Regions from separate parts of the Thioalbus denitrificans genome, predicted to be linked through region 3. Evidence: predicted binding sites of a transcription regulator. Region 3 holds the regulator's gene; each other region holds the start of a gene.
What was found. The regulator sigma-54, encoded in region 3, starts transcription at its own class of promoters, with help from an activator protein. The targets are predictions, from matches to a motif close to TGGCANGNTNCNTGCTT.

Region 1 (6,212 bases), 140 kb from region 3:
ATGGCCACGGTGGGCGGGATGCCGGTGATGGCGTCCACGTCGGGCCGCCCCGCCGGCTGCACGAACTGGCGGGCGTAGGCGTTCAACGACTCCAGGTAGCGGCGCTGGCCCTCGTTGAAGAGGATGTCGAAGGCCACCGTGCTCTTGCCCGAGCCGGAGATGCCGGTGATGACGGTGAAGCGCCCGCGGGGGATGTCGAGATCCACCCCGCGCAGGTTGTGCTCGCGGGCGTTGACGATGCGGATGCTCGGCTCCGCCTCCCTGGCGGGCGGCGCCGGGGCCGCCGGCTCGGCCAGGGCAGTCGCCGCCGCGGCGCCCCGCGCCAGCGCGGCCTCGTAGTCGCGCAGAGCCGCCCCGGTATGGCTGCCGGGGTGGGCCGCCACCTGGGCCGGGGTGCCGGTGCAGACCAGCGCGCCGCCGCCCTCGCCCCCCTCCGGGCCGAGGTCGATGATCCAGTCCGCGGCGCGGATGACATCCAGGTTGTGCTCGATCACCAGCAGCGAGTGGCCCTCCGCGAGCAGGCGGCGGAAGGCGCCCAGCAGCCGGGCGATGTCGTCGAAGTGCAGCCCGGTGGTGGGCTCATCGAACAGGAACAGGGTGGTGCCGGCGGACTTGCCCGCCCTGGCCAGGTGCCCCGCCAGCTTCAGCCGCTGGGCCTCGCCCCCGGACAGGGTGGGTACCGGCTGGCCCAGGCGCAGGTAGCCAAGCCCCACCGCCGCCAGCGGCTCCAGGGCGGCGAGCACCGCCGGCACCGCCGCGAAGGCCGCCACCGCCTCGGTGACGGTGAGCTCCAGCACCCCGGCGATGGACAGGGCGCGATCGCTGCCCGGCGGCCGCAGGCGCACCTCCAGCACCTCGTCGCGGAAGCGGCGGCCGTTGCAGTCGGGGCAGCGCAGGTAGACGTCGGAGAGGAACTGCATCTCCACGTGCTCGAAGCCGTTGCCGCCACAGGCGGGACAGCGCCCGGTGCCGGAGTTGAAGCTGAAGGTGCCGGCGGTGTAGCCGCGCTCGCGCGCCTCCGGCACGGCGGCGAAAAGCTTGCGGATGGCGTCCAGCGCGCCCACGTAGCTGGCCGGGTTGGAGCGGGTGGTCTTGCCGATGGGCGACTGGTCCACCAGCACGACCCCGTCCACCCCCTCGTGGCCGCGCAGTCCGCGGTGGCGGCCCGGGACTTCCTTCGGGTGGCCCTTGAGCTTGGTCAGCGCCTGGTAGAGCACGTCCTGCACCAGGGTCGACTTGCCCGAGCCGGAGACGCCGGTGACGCACACCAGCCGGCCGAGGGGGATCGACACGTCGATGCCGCGCAGGTTGTGCTCGGCGGCCCCGAGCACCTCCAGGCGAGGCGTCTCCGGCCCCGGCGGCCGGGCCGCGCCCGGCGTCGAGACGCTGCGGCGGCCGGCCAGGTAGTCGGCGGTGAGCGAGCCGCGGGCCGCGGGCAGCCCGGCGGCGGGACCGTAGTAGACCGCCTCGCCGCCGCGCTCGCCGGGGCCGGGGCCGAGGTCGAGGATGCGGTCGGCGGCCAGCATCACCTGGGGATCGTGCTCCACCACCAGCAGGGTGTTGCCGGCGTCGCGCAGGCGCCGCATCACCTCCACCACCCGGTGCACGTCCCGGGGATGCAGGCCGATGGAGGGCTCGTCGAGGACGAACAGGGTGTTCACCAGGGAGGTGCCGAGCGCGGTGGTGAGGTTGATGCGCTGCACCTCGCCGCCGGAGAGGGTGCGCGACTGGCGGTCCAGGGTCAGGTAGCCGAGCCCCACCTCTGCCAGGTAGCGCAGCCGGGCGCGGATCTCGCCCAGCAGCTGCTCGGCGGCCTGGTCCAGCGGCGCCGGCAGCCGCAGCCCCTCGAACAGGGCCAGGCAACGCTCCAGGGGCAGCCCCATCACGTCGTGGAGGTTGAGCCCCGGCAGCCGCTCCAGCGTCGCCGCCGGCAGCGGCAGGCCGGCCGGGCGGAAGCGCCGGCCGGGGTCGAGCACCGCGTCGGCCTCGGCGCGGCTGCCCAGCCGCCAGAGCAGGGCGTCGGGCTTGAGCCGCGCGCCGTGGCAGGCGGGGCAGGTGTCGTAGCTGCGGTACTTGGACAGCAGCACGCGGATGTGCATCCGGTAGCTCTTGGTCTCGAGCCAGTCGAAGAAGCGCCGCACCCCGTACCAGACGCCGTCGTCCCAGTCCCCCTCGCCCTCCAGCACCCACTGCCGCTGGGCCTCCTCCAGCGCCCGCCAGGGCACGTCCAGGGGGACGCCGCACCGGCGCGCGAAGCGCTCCAGGTCCGCCTGGCACTCGTAGTAGCTGTCGGTCTGCCAGGGCTTCACCGCCCCCCCGGCCAGGCTCTTCTCCCCGTCCGGCACCACCAGGGCGTAGTCGATGCCCATGGTGCGGCCGAAGCCGCGGCAGGTCTCGCAGGCGCCCACCGGCGAGTTGAAGGAGAAGTGGCTGGGGAGGGGATCGTGGTAGTGGCGGTCGCAGTCGGGGCAGTGGAGATCGGTGGAGAAGCGCCGGACGCCGTCCCCCTCCGCCCCGATGGACTCCACCGCCAGGCGGCCGTGGCCGTGGGCGAAGGCCTGCTCCAGGGCCTCGACGATGCGGTCCCGGCGCCCCGGCTCCAGCCGCACCCGGTCCTGCACCACCGTGAGCCGGCTGCCCTCGCAGCGCTGGATGCGGGTGTAGCCCTGGGCCGCCAGCAGCCGCTCCACCTCCTCCGTGGTGAAGTTCTCCGGCACGGTGAGGGGGAAGGTGACCGCCACCGCCGGGCCGCGGCCCCCGGCGTCCGCCTCCGCCCCCTCCATGAGCTGGCGGTAGACGCTGTCGGGATCGTCGCGCACCACCGGGCGCCCGCAGCCGCCGCAGTAGAGCCGCGCCGCCCGGGCGAAGAGCAGCTTCAGGTGATCGTTGAGCTCGGTCATGGTGCCCACGGTGGAGCGGGAGGTGCGCACCGGGTTGGTCTGGTCGATGGCGATGGCCGGGGGAATGCCGTCGATGCGGTCCACGCCGGGCTTGTCCATGCGGTCGAGGAACTGCCGCGCGTAGGGGGAGAAGGTCTCCACGTAGCGGCGCTGGCCCTCGGCGTAGACGGTGTCGAAGGCGAGCGAGGACTTGCCCGATCCGCTCGGCCCGGTCACCACGATGAACTCGTTGAGGGGCAGCTCGAGGGTCAGGTCCTTGAGGTTGTTCTGCCGGGCGCCCACCACCCGGATGCAGTCATCGGCCATGGCTGTTCACAGGGAGGATGGGTGTCGGCGGCGGGAATCAGGCGCGGGCCGCGGCCGTGGACCGGCGCAGCGCCCGCCCGCGCGGGGCGCGCTTCCACCAGTGGTAGTGGCTACCCTCGGCGGAGACCGACTCGTGGGGCCGGTAGCGGCGCCGGCCCTCCCCGTCGAGTCGCAGGAAGCCCCAGTCCCTGCACTTGCCGCCATGCATGAACAGGGTCCAGGCCTCGCCCCCCTCGGGCAGTACCACCCGGTGGAAGTCGCCGCCGCCGATGCGGTTGAAGCGCCCCGGCCGCACCGGCCGCTCCACCACCCGCTCGCCCGCCTCCGCCGGGGCCAGCAGCAGCTCGCGGTAGCCGCCCGCCAGCACCCAGCTCAGCGCCCACGGCCAGGGGTGGTCGTGCAGGCCGCGGTCGGGATCGCTGGCCACGAAGCGGTGGAGATAGACCCCGCCGCCGCCGGGCAGGCGCAGCAGATGGTAGCGCTCCAGGTAGGGCTCGCCGTGGTGGCCGTTGATGATCCGGCAGCGCAGCCAGCCGCTGAGGCGGTAGAGGAGGGCGGAGAAGCGGGTCGTGGGTCGCATGGCGGTCCTTCGGGGTTCCTGGGCCACGGGATCATAACCCGGTTCGCCGGTCGGTTACCCCATCGGAGCCAATGTCCGGACCCCGCACCACGATGGGGCGGCCCGTCCCGCGGCCCGTTCTTACGAACGGCGGCCGGTACCGGCCGGGCCCGACCGCCTGTAGTCGACCATGCCACCCTGACATTCGCCATCCTGATACCCACGCCAGCGCCCGGCCGATTGACAAACGGCCTGCCGTGCACGCCTCCCCAAACCGGTGCGGATTACCGCTTGTTCCCGCTTTCAATCCGAACCGAAACATCTTCTCCCCCCTCCTGTTGGCGGTTGTCACCCCGTTTCCAGACATTCGCAACCCCCACCCCTCGCGTCACTAAGCCATTGAATCCCTTCCCGGACGCTCGCCGAAGACGGGAAATTCCCCTGGCGCCCCGTGCCCGGCACCCGAGCGGGGCTGGCACACCGCTTGCACTTCGAGCCGGGAACGCCGCCATCGGTGACACACCGGAGCGGCACTTCGAAACCCCACTGGAGGCGACAATGCACACACCCACCCGACGATTCCTGTCACGCATCGCGAAAACCGGCCTCGCCGCGGCGATGGCCCTCTCCCTTGCCCAGGGCGCCCAGGCCGCGCCGGCCACCGCCGCGGTGAACACCACCGGCCTGGCCGTGGACGACGCCAGCGTCACCGTCGGCATCCTCCACTCCCTGAGCGGCACCATCGCCATCACCGAGTCCTCGGTGGTGGACGCCGAGAAGCTGGCCATCGACGAGATCAACGCCGCCGGCGGCGTGCTCGGCCGCCAGATCAAGGTGGTGGTGGAGGACGGAGCCAGCGACTGGCCCACCTTCGCCGAGAAGGCCAACAAGCTGCTCGGCAGCGACAAGGCCGCCGCCGTGTTCGGCTGCTACACCTCCGCCTCGCGCAAGGCGGTGCTGCCGGTGTTCGAGCGCGGCAAGGGGCTGCTCTACTACCCCACCTACTACGAGGGGCTGGAGCAGTCGCCCAACATCATCTACACCGGCCAGGAGGCCACCCAGCAGAACATCGCCGCGGTGGAGTGGCTGATCAAGGAGAAGGGCGCCAAGACCTTCTACCTGCTCGGCTCCGACTACATCTGGCCGCGCACCACCAACAAGATCGCCAAGAAGGTGATCGAGCGCCTGGGCGGCAAGGTGGTGGCCGAGGAGTACGCCCCGCTGGGCCACACCCAGTTCGGCTCCATCATCAACAAGATCAAGCTGCGCAAGCCCGACGTGGTCCTGAGCACCATCGTGGGCGGCAGCAACGTGGCCCTCTACAAGCAGCTCAAGGCCGCCGGCCTCGACGGCGGCAACAAGACGCTGATGGCCTTCGCCATCACCGAGGAGGAGGTGCGCGGCATCGGCGCCGAGAACGTCACCGGCGTCTACGTGCCCATGGGCTACTTCCAGACCGTCGACAACGAGGCGAACAGGAAATTCGTGGCCGCCTTCAAGGCCCGGTACGGCGAGGACCGCGTCATCGGCGACACCATGGAGGCCGGCTACATCGCCCCCTACCTGTGGAAGGCCGCCGTGGAGAAGGCCGGCAGCTTCGACGTGGAGAAGGTGGCCGCCGCCTCCGCGGGCCTGGAACTCGACGCGCCCGAGGGGATGGTGAAGCTGCACGACAGCAACCACCACCTCTACAAGTACACCCGCATCGGGCAGATCCGCGCCGACGGCCTGATGGACATCGTCCACGAGACCGGCCTCATCGAGCCGAACCCCTACCCCGAGCTGTAAAACCTGACCGGCGCCCCGCCCGGGCGGGGCGCCGGCCACCCCACCGTCATTCAGGAACATTCATTCCGGAGGGAGTCTCACCATGGGTGACATCCTCATCATGCAGGCCTTCAGCGGGCTGAGCCTCTTCTCGGTGCTGCTGCTCATGGCCCTGGGTCTGGCCATCATCTTCGGCCTCATGGGAGTCATCAACATGGCCCATGGCGAGTTGATGGCCATGGGCGCCTACACCACCTACCTGACCTCGGTGGTGTTCGAGAAGTACCTCCCGGGCCTCATGGGGGCCTACCTGATCTTCGCCATCGTGTTCGCCTTCCTGGTGACCTTCGCCTTCGGCAACCTGATGGAACGGTTCATGATCCAGCACCTCTACCGGCGGCCGCTGGACACCCTGCTCGCCACCTGGGGTCTGAGCCTCATCCTGCAGCAGGGCTTCCGCACCATCTTCGGCGCGCCCGAGGTGGGGGTGCCCATGCCCGACTGGCTGCTGGGCGCCTGGCAAGTCACCGACGCCATCGAGATCCCCCTCAACGGCCTGTTCGTCATGGCCCTGTCGCTGCTGGTGACCCTGGCGGTGTTCGTGTTCATCTTCCGCAGCCGCTGGGGCCTGCGCATCCGCGCCGTGACCCAGAACCGGGTGATGAGCGGCGCGGTGGGCA
Region 2 (6,212 bases), on a different contig from region 3:
AGGGTGGGTTCCGGCGGCCGTATCCCGACCAGGATCTTCAGCCGCGCCTGACCAAGCCGTTCCGGCAGCAAGCGGTAGTCATTGTGCAACAGCTTGTCGAAGAGGTACCGGCTGCCGTCCTTGAGGTCTTCATGCTTCCTGTACTCGGCGAGTTGGCGATCGAGGGCCCCCGCATCCTCGTAGCCGAGGTGCATCTCGAAATAGCCGTTGATGGCCGGGTTGGATCCAAGAATGTGTCCCGCCAGGCTGGTATAGGCGCGCATGTGGCTCAGCAGGAAGATTCTCGAATATCGGTCAGGCATCGTTTGGGACCGGCAGGTAACTAACGGTGAGTCTCTGTGACGGCGTAGGCGAGATCGCCGGGCTGGCGCTGATCGAGTGTCATCCTCTTCTCCCTTTTTTGAATGTGGTTTTGAAGGCTTCGAGCCGTTATGTAGGGTTTGCAACAACGCCCGCCGGGGTCGTGATCAGCACATGAGCTGATAACAATCAATACGTTGCATTATTTCCAAGCAAGTGGCACAGGCGTTGCAGAACCCTCGGCACGAATCAGGCAATTCACACCTGCCACAAGGAGATGAATCGATGCTCACCCTGACCGAAAGCGCCCAGAAGGCCATCCGCCGTTTCATCCAGGGTTCCGAAGAACCGGTGAGCGGCCTGCGCCTGGCCGTGGTGGGCGGCGGCTGCTCCGGCCTCCAGTACAGCATGAACCTGGTGGCGGATAAGGAGGCCGAGGACTTCGAGGTGACCTGCGGTCCCGTGACGGTCTACGTGGACCCCCTGAGCGCCCCCTATCTGAAGGGCACCACCGTCGACTTCCTGGACGGCCTCGAGGGGAGCGGCTTCAAGTTCGTCAACCCGAACGCCTCCCACAGCTGCGGCTGCGGGTCCTCGTTCACCGCCTGAACCGGCGGGATCCAAGCATATACCGGGAGAGAGACCATGTGGGACTACTCGGACAAGGTCAAGGAGCACTTCTTCAGCCCCCGCAATGCGGGTCCGGTGGAGAATGCCAACGGGGTGGGCGACGTGGGCTCCATCAGCTGCGGCGATGCCCTGCGCCTGATGCTCAAGGTGAACCCGGAAACGGAGGTGATCGAGGCCGCGGGGTTCCAGACCTTCGGCTGCGGGTCGGCCATCGCCTCGAGCTCGGCGCTTACCGAGATCATTACCGGCATGACGCTGGATGACGCCCTCAAGGTCTCCAACCAGGACATCGCCGACTACCTCGACGGTCTGCCGCCGGAGAAGATGCACTGCTCGGTGATGGGCCGTGAGGCGCTGCAGGCGGCGGTGGCCAACTACCGCGGCGAGATCTGGAGCGACGACCACGAGGAGGGGGCGCTCATCTGCAAGTGCTTCGCCGTGGACGCCGTGCTCATCGAGGACACCATCCGCGCCAACGGCCTGCGCACCGTGGAGGACGTGACCCACTACACCAAGGCAGGCGGCGGCTGCGCGGCCTGCCATGAGGGGATCGAGGAGATTCTGGTGAAGGTCCTGGCGGAGCAGGGCGAGGCCTTCGACCCCAGCGCCCCCTCCAAGGTGGCGGCCGCGAGCGGCAGGCTCACCAACATCCAGCGCATCCGCCGCATCGAGATGATCATCGAGTCCCTGCGCCCGCGGCTGCAGATGGACCATGGCGACGTGGAACTGGTGGACGTGGAGGGCCGGAATATCTACGTGAACATGAAAGGCGCCTGTGCCGGCTGCCAGATGGCCGCGACGACGCTGGGCGGCATCCAGCAGCAGCTCACCGAGGAGTTGGGCGAGTTCGTCAAGGTCATGCCGGCGTCCGCCCGTCTGGCCGCGGAAGCGGGAGGGCTCTGAACATGAGCGACATCTACCTGGACAACAACGCCACCACCATGGTGGCACCCGAGGTGGTGGAGGCGATGCTGCCTTACTTCACCGAGCAGTTCGGCAACCCCTCCTCGCTGCACAGCTTCGGCAACAAGGTGGGCATGGCGCTCAAGCAGGCGCGCCGGCAGGTGCAGGCGCTGCTCGGGGCCGAGCACGACTCGGAGATCATCTTCACCTCCTGCGGCACCGAATCGGACTCCACCGCCATCCTCTCGGCGCTGCGCGCCCAGCCGGAGCGGCGCGAGATCATCACCACCACCGTGGAACACCCGGCGGTGCTGAGCCTGTGCGAGCACCTGGAGAAGGAGGGCTACACGGTCCACCGCCTGAAGGTGGACGGCAAGGGGCGGCTCGATATGCAGGAGTACATCCGCCTGCTTTCGGACCGGGTGGCGGTGGTCTCGGTGATGTGGGCCAACAACGAGACCGGCACCCTGTTCCCGGTGGAGGAGATGGCCGAGCTTGCCGACAGCGCCGGGGTGCTGTTCCACACCGACGCGGTGCAGGTGGCGGGCAAGGTGCCCATCCACCTGGCCGACAGCAAGATCCACATGCTCTCGCTCTCCGGCCACAAGCTCCATGCGCCCAAGGGGGTGGGGGTACTGTATCTGCGCCGCGGGGTGCGCTTCCGCCCGCTGCTGCGCGGTGGCCATCAGGAGCGCGGCCGCCGGGCCGGCACCGAGAACGTCACCTCCATCATCGGCCTGGGCAAGGCCGCGGAGCTGGCCCTGGAGCACCTGGACTACGAGAATATCTTCGTGGGCGCCATGCGCGATCGGCTGCAGGAGGGCGTCCTCGCGGCGGTGCCCAACTGCTTCGTCACCGGCGACCCGGCCAACCGCCTCCCCAACACCCTCAACATCGCCTTCGAGTACGTGGAGGGCGAGGCGATCCTGCTGCTGCTCAACAAGCAGGGCATCGCCGCCTCCTCCGGCTCCGCCTGCACCTCCGGGTCGCTGGAGCCCTCCCATGTCATGCGCGCCATGGACATCCCGTTCACCGCGGCCCACGGCACCATCCGCTTCTCCCTCTCCCGCTACAACACGCCGGAGGAGGTGGAGCGGGTCATCGAGTCCGTACCCCCGGTGATCGCCCAGCTGCGCAAGCTCTCCCCCTACTGGGGCGAGGACGGCCCGGTCAGCGAGCCGGAGAAGGCCTTCGCCCCCGCCTACGCCTGACGTGTCTCTCCCTGTTGCGACCGCCGGTCTGCCACCGGCGGTCGTTTTTTTTGTCCGGTCGGCCGTTGGCGGAGGCAGCGACCCGCTTCAGGGCGATATGTGCCAACCCCTACAGCGCCTGCCCGGTTGTCTGTCGCAAACCGGCCAATACGGCCGAGGTGAACGCCCAACCCATTGTTTTTATGTTGGCATGGATGCTGGCACGGCTGTTGCTAACACTCATACGGACAGCGAGGGAAGCACCATGCAGCCAACCAGCCGGACCCTGACAATCGACGACACCACCCTGCGCGACGGAGAGCAGTCCGCGGGCGTGGCCTTCACCCTGGAGGAGAAGCTCGCCATCGCCCGCGGCCTCGACGCGGTGGGCGTGCCGGAGCTGGAGATCGGCATCCCGGCCATGGGCAGGGAGGAGCGCGAGGCCATCCGGGCGGTGGCTGCCCTCGGGCTCAACGCCCGGCTGCTGGTCTGGAGCCGCATGCGCGCCGACGACCTCTGGAGCTGCATGGGTCTCGGGGTGCAGATGGTGGACCTCTCCATGCCGGTCTCCGACCAGCAGATCCGCCACAAGCTCGGCCGCGACCGCGACTGGGTCCTCGCCGAGGTGGACCGCCAGGTGCGGGCCGCCCTCGACACCGGCCTGGAGGTCTGCGTGGGCGGCGAGGATGCCTCCCGGGCCGACAGCGACTTCCTGCTGCGGGTGGCCGAGACGGCCCAGCGCGCCGGCGCCCGCCGTCTGCGCTTCGCCGACACCCTCGGCATCATGGAGCCCTTCGGTATGCTGGAGCGCTTCCGCGCCCTGCGCGCGGCGGTGGATCTGGAGCTGGAGGTGCACACCCACGACGACCTGGGGCTGGCCACCGCCAACACCTTCGCCGCCGTGCTCGGCGGCGCCACCCACGCCAATACCACGGTTCACGGCCTCGGCGAGCGCGCCGGCAACGCCCCCCTGGAGGAGGTGGCCCTGGGCCTGCGCCGCCTCTACGGCATCGATACCCACGTGGACCTGCGCCACTACGGCGAGCTCTCGGCGCTGGTGGCCCGCGCCTCGGGCCGCGCCATCGGCTGGCACAAGAGCCTGGTGGGCGACGGCGTCTTCACCCACGAGGCGGGCATCCACGTGGACGGCCTGCTCAAGGACCCGCTCAACTACCAGGGCGTGGATCCGCAGGAGCTGGGCCGCAGCCACCGCCTGGTGCTGGGCAAGCACTCGGGCACCCACGGCGTCATCCGCGCCTACGGCGAACTCGGCATCGCCCTGACCCGCGAGCAGGCGGCCCTCATCCTCGGGCGCGTGCGGCGCTTCACCATGGATGCCAAGCGCGCGCCCGAAGCGGAGGACCTGCACGCCTTCTACGCCGAGCTGCTCGAGCCGCTGCCGCTGGCGGTGGGCCACTGAGGAGAGTGTCATGAGCACGGACCAGACCGCCCTGCTGGAACGCCCCGTCTGCAACGAGCGCATCACGCTGCTCAGCCAGCTCCGGGAGGACCTGGCCTGCGTCTTCGAGCGCGACCCGGCGGCACGCACGCGCTTCGAGGTGCTCACCACCTACCCGGGCCTTCATGCCATCCTCGTGCACCGCATCGCCCACCGCCTGTGGCGGCGCAACTTCCGCTACCTGGCCCGCTTCCTCGCCTTCGTGGTGCGGAGCTGGACCCACATCGAGATCCATCCCGGCGCCACCATCGGCCGGCGCTTCTTCATCGATCACGGCTGCGGCGTGGTCATCGGCGAAACCGCGGAGGTGGGCGACGACGTCACGCTCTACCACGGCGTCACCCTGGGCGGTACTTCCTGGAGCAAGGGCAAGCGCCATCCCACCCTGGAGGACGGCGTGGTGGTCGGCGCAGGCGCCAAGATTCTCGGCCCCATCACCGTGGGCGAGCGTTGCCGGGTCGGCGCCAACTCGGTGGTCATCGCCGATGTGCCCGCCCGGCGGACGGTGGTCGGCATCCCGGCACGGGTGGTGCGTCACCGCGGCGAGAGCCGTCCCAACCCCTACGGCGTGGACCTCAACCATCACCTGATACCCGATCCGGTCGCCAGCGCCATCACCTGCCTGCTGGACCGGATCCGCATCCTGGAGCAACGCCAGGCAGGATCAGGCGCGATGCCGGTCGAGGACTGCGACGAGTGCAACGCAATGGAACTGTGTGAGACCGCGACCCCCGCCAGTGGGGGCGTATCGCGGGAACCGACGCGAGGATGACCGTCATGGATCTGCTCGATTTCGAAGGCCAGGCTATGTATTTCGACGCCCCGCTGGGCGACGAGCCGGAGCGGTTGCTGCAGGAGGCCGCGGCCTGCTACCCGCACGAGAGGGCCGAGCACCTGCTGCTGCGGGCCTACTTCCTCGCGCCCGAGCACCTGGCGGTGCTGGTGGCCCTCTACCGCTTCTACTACTACCGGCACCGCTACGGGGATGCGCTTCAGGTGGCCGAACGCACCCTGCAGGTGGCCGGACGGATGCTGGGCCTGCGCGGCACGTGGAGTGACTTCGACTATGCCGACCTGGCCAATGCGGTAGTCACTTCCATCGTGCTGACGCGCTTCTACCTGCTGGCACTCAAGGCCACGGGCTTTCTGCTCCTGCGTCTCGGCGATCCTGAATGTGCCGTGGAGCGGCTGCGCAAGGTCGTGCAGCTCGACAGCAACGACCGCCTCGGCGCCGGTCCGCTTCTGGACCTGGCCCTTGGCGCCATGGCCGAACCCAGTGGCCGCAACGATGACGGCATCTCCGTCGCGGAAGCCTGAACCGGCCCCATGCGCCTGGCCGGCACTGCCGGCCCTTACCGGGAGAATGAAGAGATGACGGACAGCAACATGGAACTGGACCTGGAGGAACTGGGCAGCGCGGAGGAGTTTCTCGACTACTTCGGGATCGCCTTCGTTCCTTCTGTCGTTCAGGTGAACCGGCTGCACATTCTGCAGCGTTTCCACGACTACATCGATGCGGCAGGGGCGCTCCCGCCGCAGGAGGAGGCCAGGCACGCCCTGTTCCGTTCGCTGCTGTCGCGGGCCTACAGCGACTTCGTGCACTCCGACGCACGCGCCGAGAAGGTGTTCAGGGTCTTCCGTATGCACGAACCCCAGCCGGTCTTCATCCCCGTCGACCAGCTGATCAGGCACTGAGCGGGAGAGCTGCCATGCGTCCACGATTCGACTAT
Region 3 (6,212 bases):
TCGTGCAGCGGCTCCGGGCAGTAGCCCACCAGCATGCGCGGAACGGTATTGGCGAACTCCGGGGCATCGTCGGCGATGAGCCGGTGCCCGCGGCTGAGCAGGGCGAGGGCCAGTTCGCTCTTGCCGATGCCGCTCTCGCCGCTGAGCAGCACACCGGCGCCCAGCACCTCCATGAACACGCCGTGGACGGTGATGCGCGCCGAGAGGGACTGGGTGAGATAGAAGTTGAGACGGTTGATCAGCCGCCGGGGTTCCAGGCGGGAGCTGAACAGGGGAAATCCGCTCCGCTCCGCGTGCTCCACCAGCCGGGGCGGGGGCGCGCCGTCCCCCGTCAGGATGGCGAGGACCGCCGGTGCCGCGAACGGATCCCGGGCCGGATCCGCCTCCCGCTCCAGCCACGCCAGCTCGGCGTCGGTCAGCAGGGGAATCGCGTGGGGATGTATCGGGTTGTAGAAGCCCGCGAGCCCGGTCACGGGGAGATCCGGGAGGCTCAGGGAACGTTCGCCGCCGGCCTGGCCGGCAATCCAGGTGAGGCAGAGATTCTCCTGCTGGACTTCAAACAGGTTTTGTATGCTGATCGTCCGGGGCATCCGTTTCGGCGGCCTCGTAACTCAGGATCGTCTGGAGCAGCGCTGCCGCGTCGGGTGCCTCGCGCAGCCGTTGCCGGGCCTCTTCGTCGCTGAACAGCTGGGCCAGCCGTGCCAGGACCTCGAGGTGCTCCTCGGTGGCGTTCTCGGGCACCAGCAGCGCGAACAGCAGGTCCACCGGCTTGTCGTCGATGGCGTCGAAGTCGATGGGCTCCTGCAGGTGCGCCAGCGCGCCGATGACGTGGTCGCTGTTCTTCAGCCGTCCGTGGGGAATGGCGATACCGTGGCCGATGCCGGTGCTGCCGAGGCGCTCGCGGGCGATGAGGCTCTCGAACACCTCGGTGGGGTCCAGCTCCGGCTCGTCAGTCGCCGCCAGGCCGCCGAGGAATTCCAGCGCGCGCTTCTTGCTGCCGGCGATGACGTCGGTCGCGGTGCGTTCGAGGGTCAGGATGTCACGCAGGTGCATGGTGATTCGTCACTGTGCGGGGCGATCCGTTCGATTTCAATCGTCTGGCGTCTCTCACTGGTCTCGGTCCGGGTCCGCCGCGGTTGTCGTGGGTTCGAGTCCGGGACGGGGCTGACGGGGCCGCCGGCCCCGTCAGCCCTCCCCGGTTCCGGGCTCAGGCGCGCTTGGCGCTCTCGTGGTTGTGAGCCTGGGACTTTTCCTTGTGCTTCTTCACCTGCCGGTCGAGCTTGTCCACCAGGGCATCGATGGCCGCGTACATGTCATCGTGCTCGGCGTCGGCGTACAGTTCGGCCCCGCTCAGATGGATGGTGGCCTCGGCTTTCTGCCGCAGCTTCTCCACGCCCAGGATCACGTGCACGTTGGTGATGTTGTCGAAATGGCGTTCGACCTTCTCCAGCTTCGAGTTCACATAGTCGCGCAGTGCCGGGGTGATGTCGACGTGATGACCGGTGATGTTGGTCTGCATAGCTGACTCCTTAAGCCTTATAGCAGGCGCTTTCTTTCGTTTGATGGCGGTATCGCCATGACCTCGCGGTACTTTGCGATGGTCCTGCGTGCCACATTGACTCCCTGATCAGACAGGATTTTTGCGATCTTGCTGTCGCTGAGCGGCTTGGACGGGTGCTCGGCGGCGATGAGCTTCTTGATGAGCGCCCGGATCGCCGTGGAGGAGGCCTCGCCTCCGCTCGCCGTACTGACGTGGCTGGAGAAGAAGTATTTCAGCTCAAAGATACCACGGGGGGTGAGCATGTACTTCTGGGTGGTGACCCGGGAGATGGTGGACTCGTGCATCTCCACCGCTTCGGCGATGTCGTGCAGGACGAGGGGCTTCATGGCCTCCTCGCCGTGCTCCAGGAAGCCGCGCTGGTGCTCCACGATGCAGGTGGCCACCTTCAGCAGGGTCTCGTTGCGGCTCTGGATGCTCTTCAGGAACCAGCGCGCCTCCTGCAACTGGGTGCGCAGGAAGTTGTTGTCCTGGCTGTTGTCGGCCCGGCGCACGAGGGCGGCGTAGCTGGGGTTCACGCGCAGTCGCGGGGAGGCCTCCGGGTTGAGCTCCACCAGCCAGCTGCCCCGGTGCTTGCGCACGGTGACATCCGGCACCACGTACTGGGGCTCCTCGCCGCCCACCTCGTTGCCGGGGCGGGGGTTGAGGGTCTGGATCAGCTGGATGACCTCGCGCAGCTCGTCCTCGCTGATCTTCATCCGCCGCTGGACCTGGGCGTAGTCGCGGGAGCCCAGCAGTTCCAGGTGGTTTTCCACCAGGTTCAGCGCCTCGCTGCGCCAGGGCGTGGCGGCGGGCAGCTGGCGCAGCTGCAGGGACAGGCATTCGCCCAGGTTGCGGGCGCCCACCCCGAGGGGGTCGAAGGTCTGGATGCGGTGCAGGACCGCCTCCAGCTCGTCGAGCTCCACCTCGAACTCGGGGTCGAGGCTGGCCAGGAGCTCCTCCAGCGTGGCGCCGAGGTAGCCGCGTTCGTCGATGGCGTCGATGAGCAGCCGGGCCAGTTCCAGGTCGCGGTCGTTGAAATGGGCGAGGCTGGCCTGCCAGAGGAGGTGCTCCTGGAGCGACTCGCCCCCATGGCTGACATTGGCGAACTCCTGCTCGTCACCCTCGTCGGGCCCGGAATTGCTGCTGGGCACGTCGTAGATGTCGTCCCAGGCGCTGTCCACCGGGAGGTCCGCGGGAATGTCCGCGTCGTTGCGCTCGAGGTCGAGGTCGCGGTCCTCGGCCTCGCTGCCCGACGTCGATGGCGCCTCCGCCTCACCCGACGCTTCGACCTCGTCCTCCGCCAGCTCCAGCATGGGATTGGTCTCCAGCGCCTCCTGGACCTCCATCTGCAGGTCGAGCGCTGAGAGCTGCAGCAGCTTGATGGCCTGCTGCAGCTGCGGCGTCATGGTGAGTTGCTGGCTCAGCCGGAGCTGAATGGAGGGTTTCATACGGCGCGTCGTCGTCTAGGCGTAAACGGATATCCGGTATCCGTTGTCGTTATGTCCGGATTGTAACGCAAATAACATGCCGTGCAGATAGGGGCACGGGCCGCGCGGGTATCCCCGCGACCGGGGAGGCGGGAAGTCACAGGCGGAACTCGTGGCCCAGGTAGACGTCCCGGACCTGGCTGTTGTCGAGGATTTCGGCCGGCGTGCCGTGGGCGATGCCGTTGCCGTTGCTCATGATGTAGGCGCGGTCGCAGATGCCGAGGGTCTCGCGGACGTTGTGGTCGGTAATCAGGATCCCGATGCCGCGGTCGCGCAGGTGGCTGATGATGCGCTGGATATCGAGTACCGAGAGGGGGTCCACGCCGGCGAAGGGCTCGTCCAGCAGGATGAAGCGGGGCTCGGTCGCCAGCGCCCGGGCAATCTCCACCCGCCGCCGCTCGCCGCCGGAGAGGCTGATGCCGAGATTGTCGTGGAGATGGCCCACGTGGAACTCGTGCATGAGGCTGTCGGCGAGCCGCCGGCGCTTGCCGGGCGTGAGATCCCGGCGCAGCTCCAGGATGGCCATGATGTTCTGCTCGACGGTGAGCTTGCGGAATACCGAGGCTTCCTGGGGCAGGTAGCCGATGCCGCGCCGGGCGCGAATGTGCATGGGCTCCCGGGTCAGGTCGGCTCCATCCATGGTGATGGCGCCGCTGTCGCAGCGCACCAGGCCCACGATCATGTAGAAGCAGGTGGTCTTGCCGGCGCCGTTCGGGCCCAGCAGGCCCACCACCTCGCCGCTCTCCACCCGCAGGGAGACATCGCGGACCACCTCGCGGGCGCCGTAGCGTTTGCCCAGCCCGCGGGTTTCCAGGACGCTCATTGCTTGCTGTCGCCGCCCCTGGAGGGGACGATGGTCATCTGCACCCGGCCCGGCTTGCCGCCCTCGCCGCTGCCGCCGGTGGCCAGCACCGACTCGCGCTGCAGGTCATATTCAATACGCTGCCCGCTGAACGTATTGCGCCCCTGGGTCACCTTCGCCTCGCCGATGAGCACCAGCATGCGGCTCTTGCCCTGGTATTCCAGCTTCTTCGCCTCGGCGGTCACGTCCTTGTTCCGGCCCTCGGGGCGCTGGCGGAAACGCACCGGGTTGCCGGTGGCGGTAATCTGGGACAGCTCGCCGCCGGCGGCGTGGACCACCAGCCGGTCGGCGTGCAGCTCGATGCTGCCCTGGGTCAGGACCACCCGCCCGGTATAGGTGCTGACGCCCGTGGCCTCGTTCAGCTCCGCCTGGTCGGCCTCGAGGCTGATGGGCTTGTCGCTGTCGCCGGACAGGGCCAGGGCCGCCCCCGGCAGGGCGAGGAGCAGCAGCAGTACACTGGTGTACTGCTTCACTCTTGGCGGTACATTCAGAGCCCCCCGAAAGTGCCAGGACAAGGCGCGGTGCGCAGGCAATGGCCCGGTCCTTGTCAAGCACCGCAACGCGGTCATGGTGCTTTCGGGGGGCTCCCTTCGGGCGAGCCGCTGGCCGGCCATCTGCGGCGTTGCGCTCTCTTGAAAGGACCCTGCCATTCCTGCGAGAGCGCGCCTTGCAGCTAACCGGCCAGCAACTCGCTGAACGTGCCTCCAAGAGTGAAGCAGTACACTAACGGCGGTTCGGTTCATGGGTGGCCTTCACCTTGGACTGTAGCAGCAGCCTCTCCTCCCGCAGGAAGGCCCGCATGCCGGTTGCGTTGATCATATCACCCCCGCGGGTGATGGAAACCTCGCGGTCGGTCTCCAGGTACTCCTGCTCCACCAGGACGCGCAGGTCGTGGGTGCGCAGGGTCAGGCCGGGATCGGCGGCGGTGGGCGCCTGCTCGGCCAGGACCTGCCCGGGGAGAAACACCAGTGCGCCGTCCTCGGTGACCCGTGCCCGCTCGGCGGTCACCACCCAGGGCGCACCCTGTTGGGGGTAGTGCACCAGCCGGGCCGTCTCCAGCTCCGTGCTGTCATCGTCGGGATAGTGCTGCAGGCGCTTGCCGGTCAGGCGCTGGATGGGCACCCCCTCGAGGTTCATGCGCACCGCGGAGAAGCCCTCGAACCAGTAGTCGGGATCGTGGCGCTGCACGTCCGTCCGGGTCGGCCACCAGGGTTCGTAGCGATAGGCGAACAGGCTGCTCAGCCCCGCGAGCAGGCCGAGGACGAGAAGGCCTGCGGTGGTGGGGCTGAGGCGGGGCAGGGGGAACCGGGGCATGGGGAACCGGGGCATGGGGGCCTCAGAGGTAGGCCTCGAGAATCGCCTGCAGGGTGCCCTGGGCTTCCATGATCAGTTCGCACACCTCGCGCGCGGCCCCGCGGCCGCCCGGGCTCGGGGTCTGCCAGTGGGCGTGCTTGCAGACGAAGGGGTGGGCATCGGCCACGGCCACCGCCAGCCCCACCCGCCGCATCACCGGCAGGTCGATGACATCGTCCCCCACGTAGGCCACCTCCTCCAGGGGGGTGTCCAGCCGGTCGAGCAGTTCGCCCAGGGCGTTGAGCTTGTCCTCCCGCCCCTGGTAGACGTGGTGGATGCCGAGGCTCTCCATGCGTTCCTTCACCACCCCCGAGGAGCGGCCGCTGATGATGGCGATCTCCACCCCGGTCTGGCGCAGCAGCTTCATGCCGTGTCCGTCGCGGGAGTTGAAGGCCTTGTACTCCATGCCGTTGTCGTCGAGGTAGAGGCTGCCGTCGGTCAGCACCCCGTCCACATCGAAGATGACCAGGCGGGTGCGGGCGGCGCGTTGCAGGATGTCTTGCATGGCGGTTATTGGTTTGAGGGTAGAGGGTTAAGGGTCAATGGATAAAGGTTAATGAATAAAGGATAAAGGCGGGGGTTCCGGCGGGCGGGAGTGTGCATCGCCTCCCGTTCCCCGGCACCTGCCATCACACCACCCCGGCGCGCAGGAGATCGTGCATGTTGAAGGCGCCCACCAGCCGGCCGCCCCCGTCCACTACCGGCAGGGCGTTGATTTTCTTCGTTTCCATGAGGTGCAGGGCCTCGGCGGCGAGGGTGTCGGGGGAGACGGTGGCGCAGTTGCGGGTCATGACCGCGCCGATGTCGGTGGCGTGCACATCCACCCCGCGGTCCAGCGCCCGGCGCAGGTCGCCGTCGGTGAACACCCCGAGCACCTCGCGGGCCTCGTTCACCACCACGGTCATGCCCAGCCCCTGGCGGGTCATCACCAGCAGGGCGTCGCTGAGCAGGGCCTGCTCGGGCACCATGG

Region 1: a site for sigma-54 is predicted at 4,239-4,255, ahead of urtA (urea ABC transporter substrate-binding protein). Genes of this name have one in related genera too.
Region 2: a site for sigma-54 is predicted at 3,243-3,259, ahead of nifV (homocitrate synthase). Genes of this name have one in related genera too.

The regions. Positions count from the first base shown of each region.
Region 1 is NZ_QPJY01000003.1:194,546-200,757, forward strand. Features, by position in the region: gene uvrA (excinuclease ABC subunit UvrA) at 1-3,206, opposite strand, end outside; gene DFQ59_RS09215 (hypothetical protein) at 3,244-3,786, opposite strand; gene urtA (urea ABC transporter substrate-binding protein) at 4,324-5,553, shown strand; gene urtB (urea ABC transporter permease subunit UrtB) at 5,636-6,212, shown strand, end outside.
Region 2 is NZ_QPJY01000002.1:410,494-416,705, forward strand. Features, by position in the region: gene DFQ59_RS06390 (hypothetical protein) at 1-302, opposite strand, end outside; gene DFQ59_RS06395 (HesB/IscA family protein) at 586-909, shown strand; gene nifU (Fe-S cluster assembly protein NifU) at 946-1,833, shown strand; gene nifS (cysteine desulfurase NifS) at 1,836-3,044, shown strand; gene nifV (homocitrate synthase) at 3,289-4,443, shown strand; gene cysE (serine O-acetyltransferase) at 4,511-5,254, shown strand; gene DFQ59_RS06420 (hypothetical protein) at 5,260-5,799, shown strand; gene nifW (nitrogenase-stabilizing/protective protein NifW) at 5,854-6,177, shown strand; gene DFQ59_RS06430 (nitrogen fixation protein NifZ) at 6,192-6,212, shown strand, end outside.
Region 3 is NZ_QPJY01000003.1:51,139-57,350, reverse strand. Features, by position in the region: gene hprK (HPr(Ser) kinase/phosphatase) at 1-590, opposite strand, end outside; gene ptsN (PTS IIA-like nitrogen regulatory protein PtsN) at 556-1,053, opposite strand; gene hpf (ribosome hibernation-promoting factor, HPF/YfiA family) at 1,208-1,519, opposite strand; gene DFQ59_RS08535 (RNA polymerase factor sigma-54) at 1,537-2,988, opposite strand; gene lptB (LPS export ABC transporter ATP-binding protein) at 3,125-3,850, opposite strand; gene lptA (lipopolysaccharide transport periplasmic protein LptA) at 3,847-4,362, opposite strand; gene lptC (LPS export ABC transporter periplasmic protein LptC) at 4,613-5,218, opposite strand; gene kdsC (3-deoxy-manno-octulosonate-8-phosphatase KdsC) at 5,226-5,747, opposite strand; gene DFQ59_RS08510 (KpsF/GutQ family sugar-phosphate isomerase) at 5,872-6,212, opposite strand, start outside.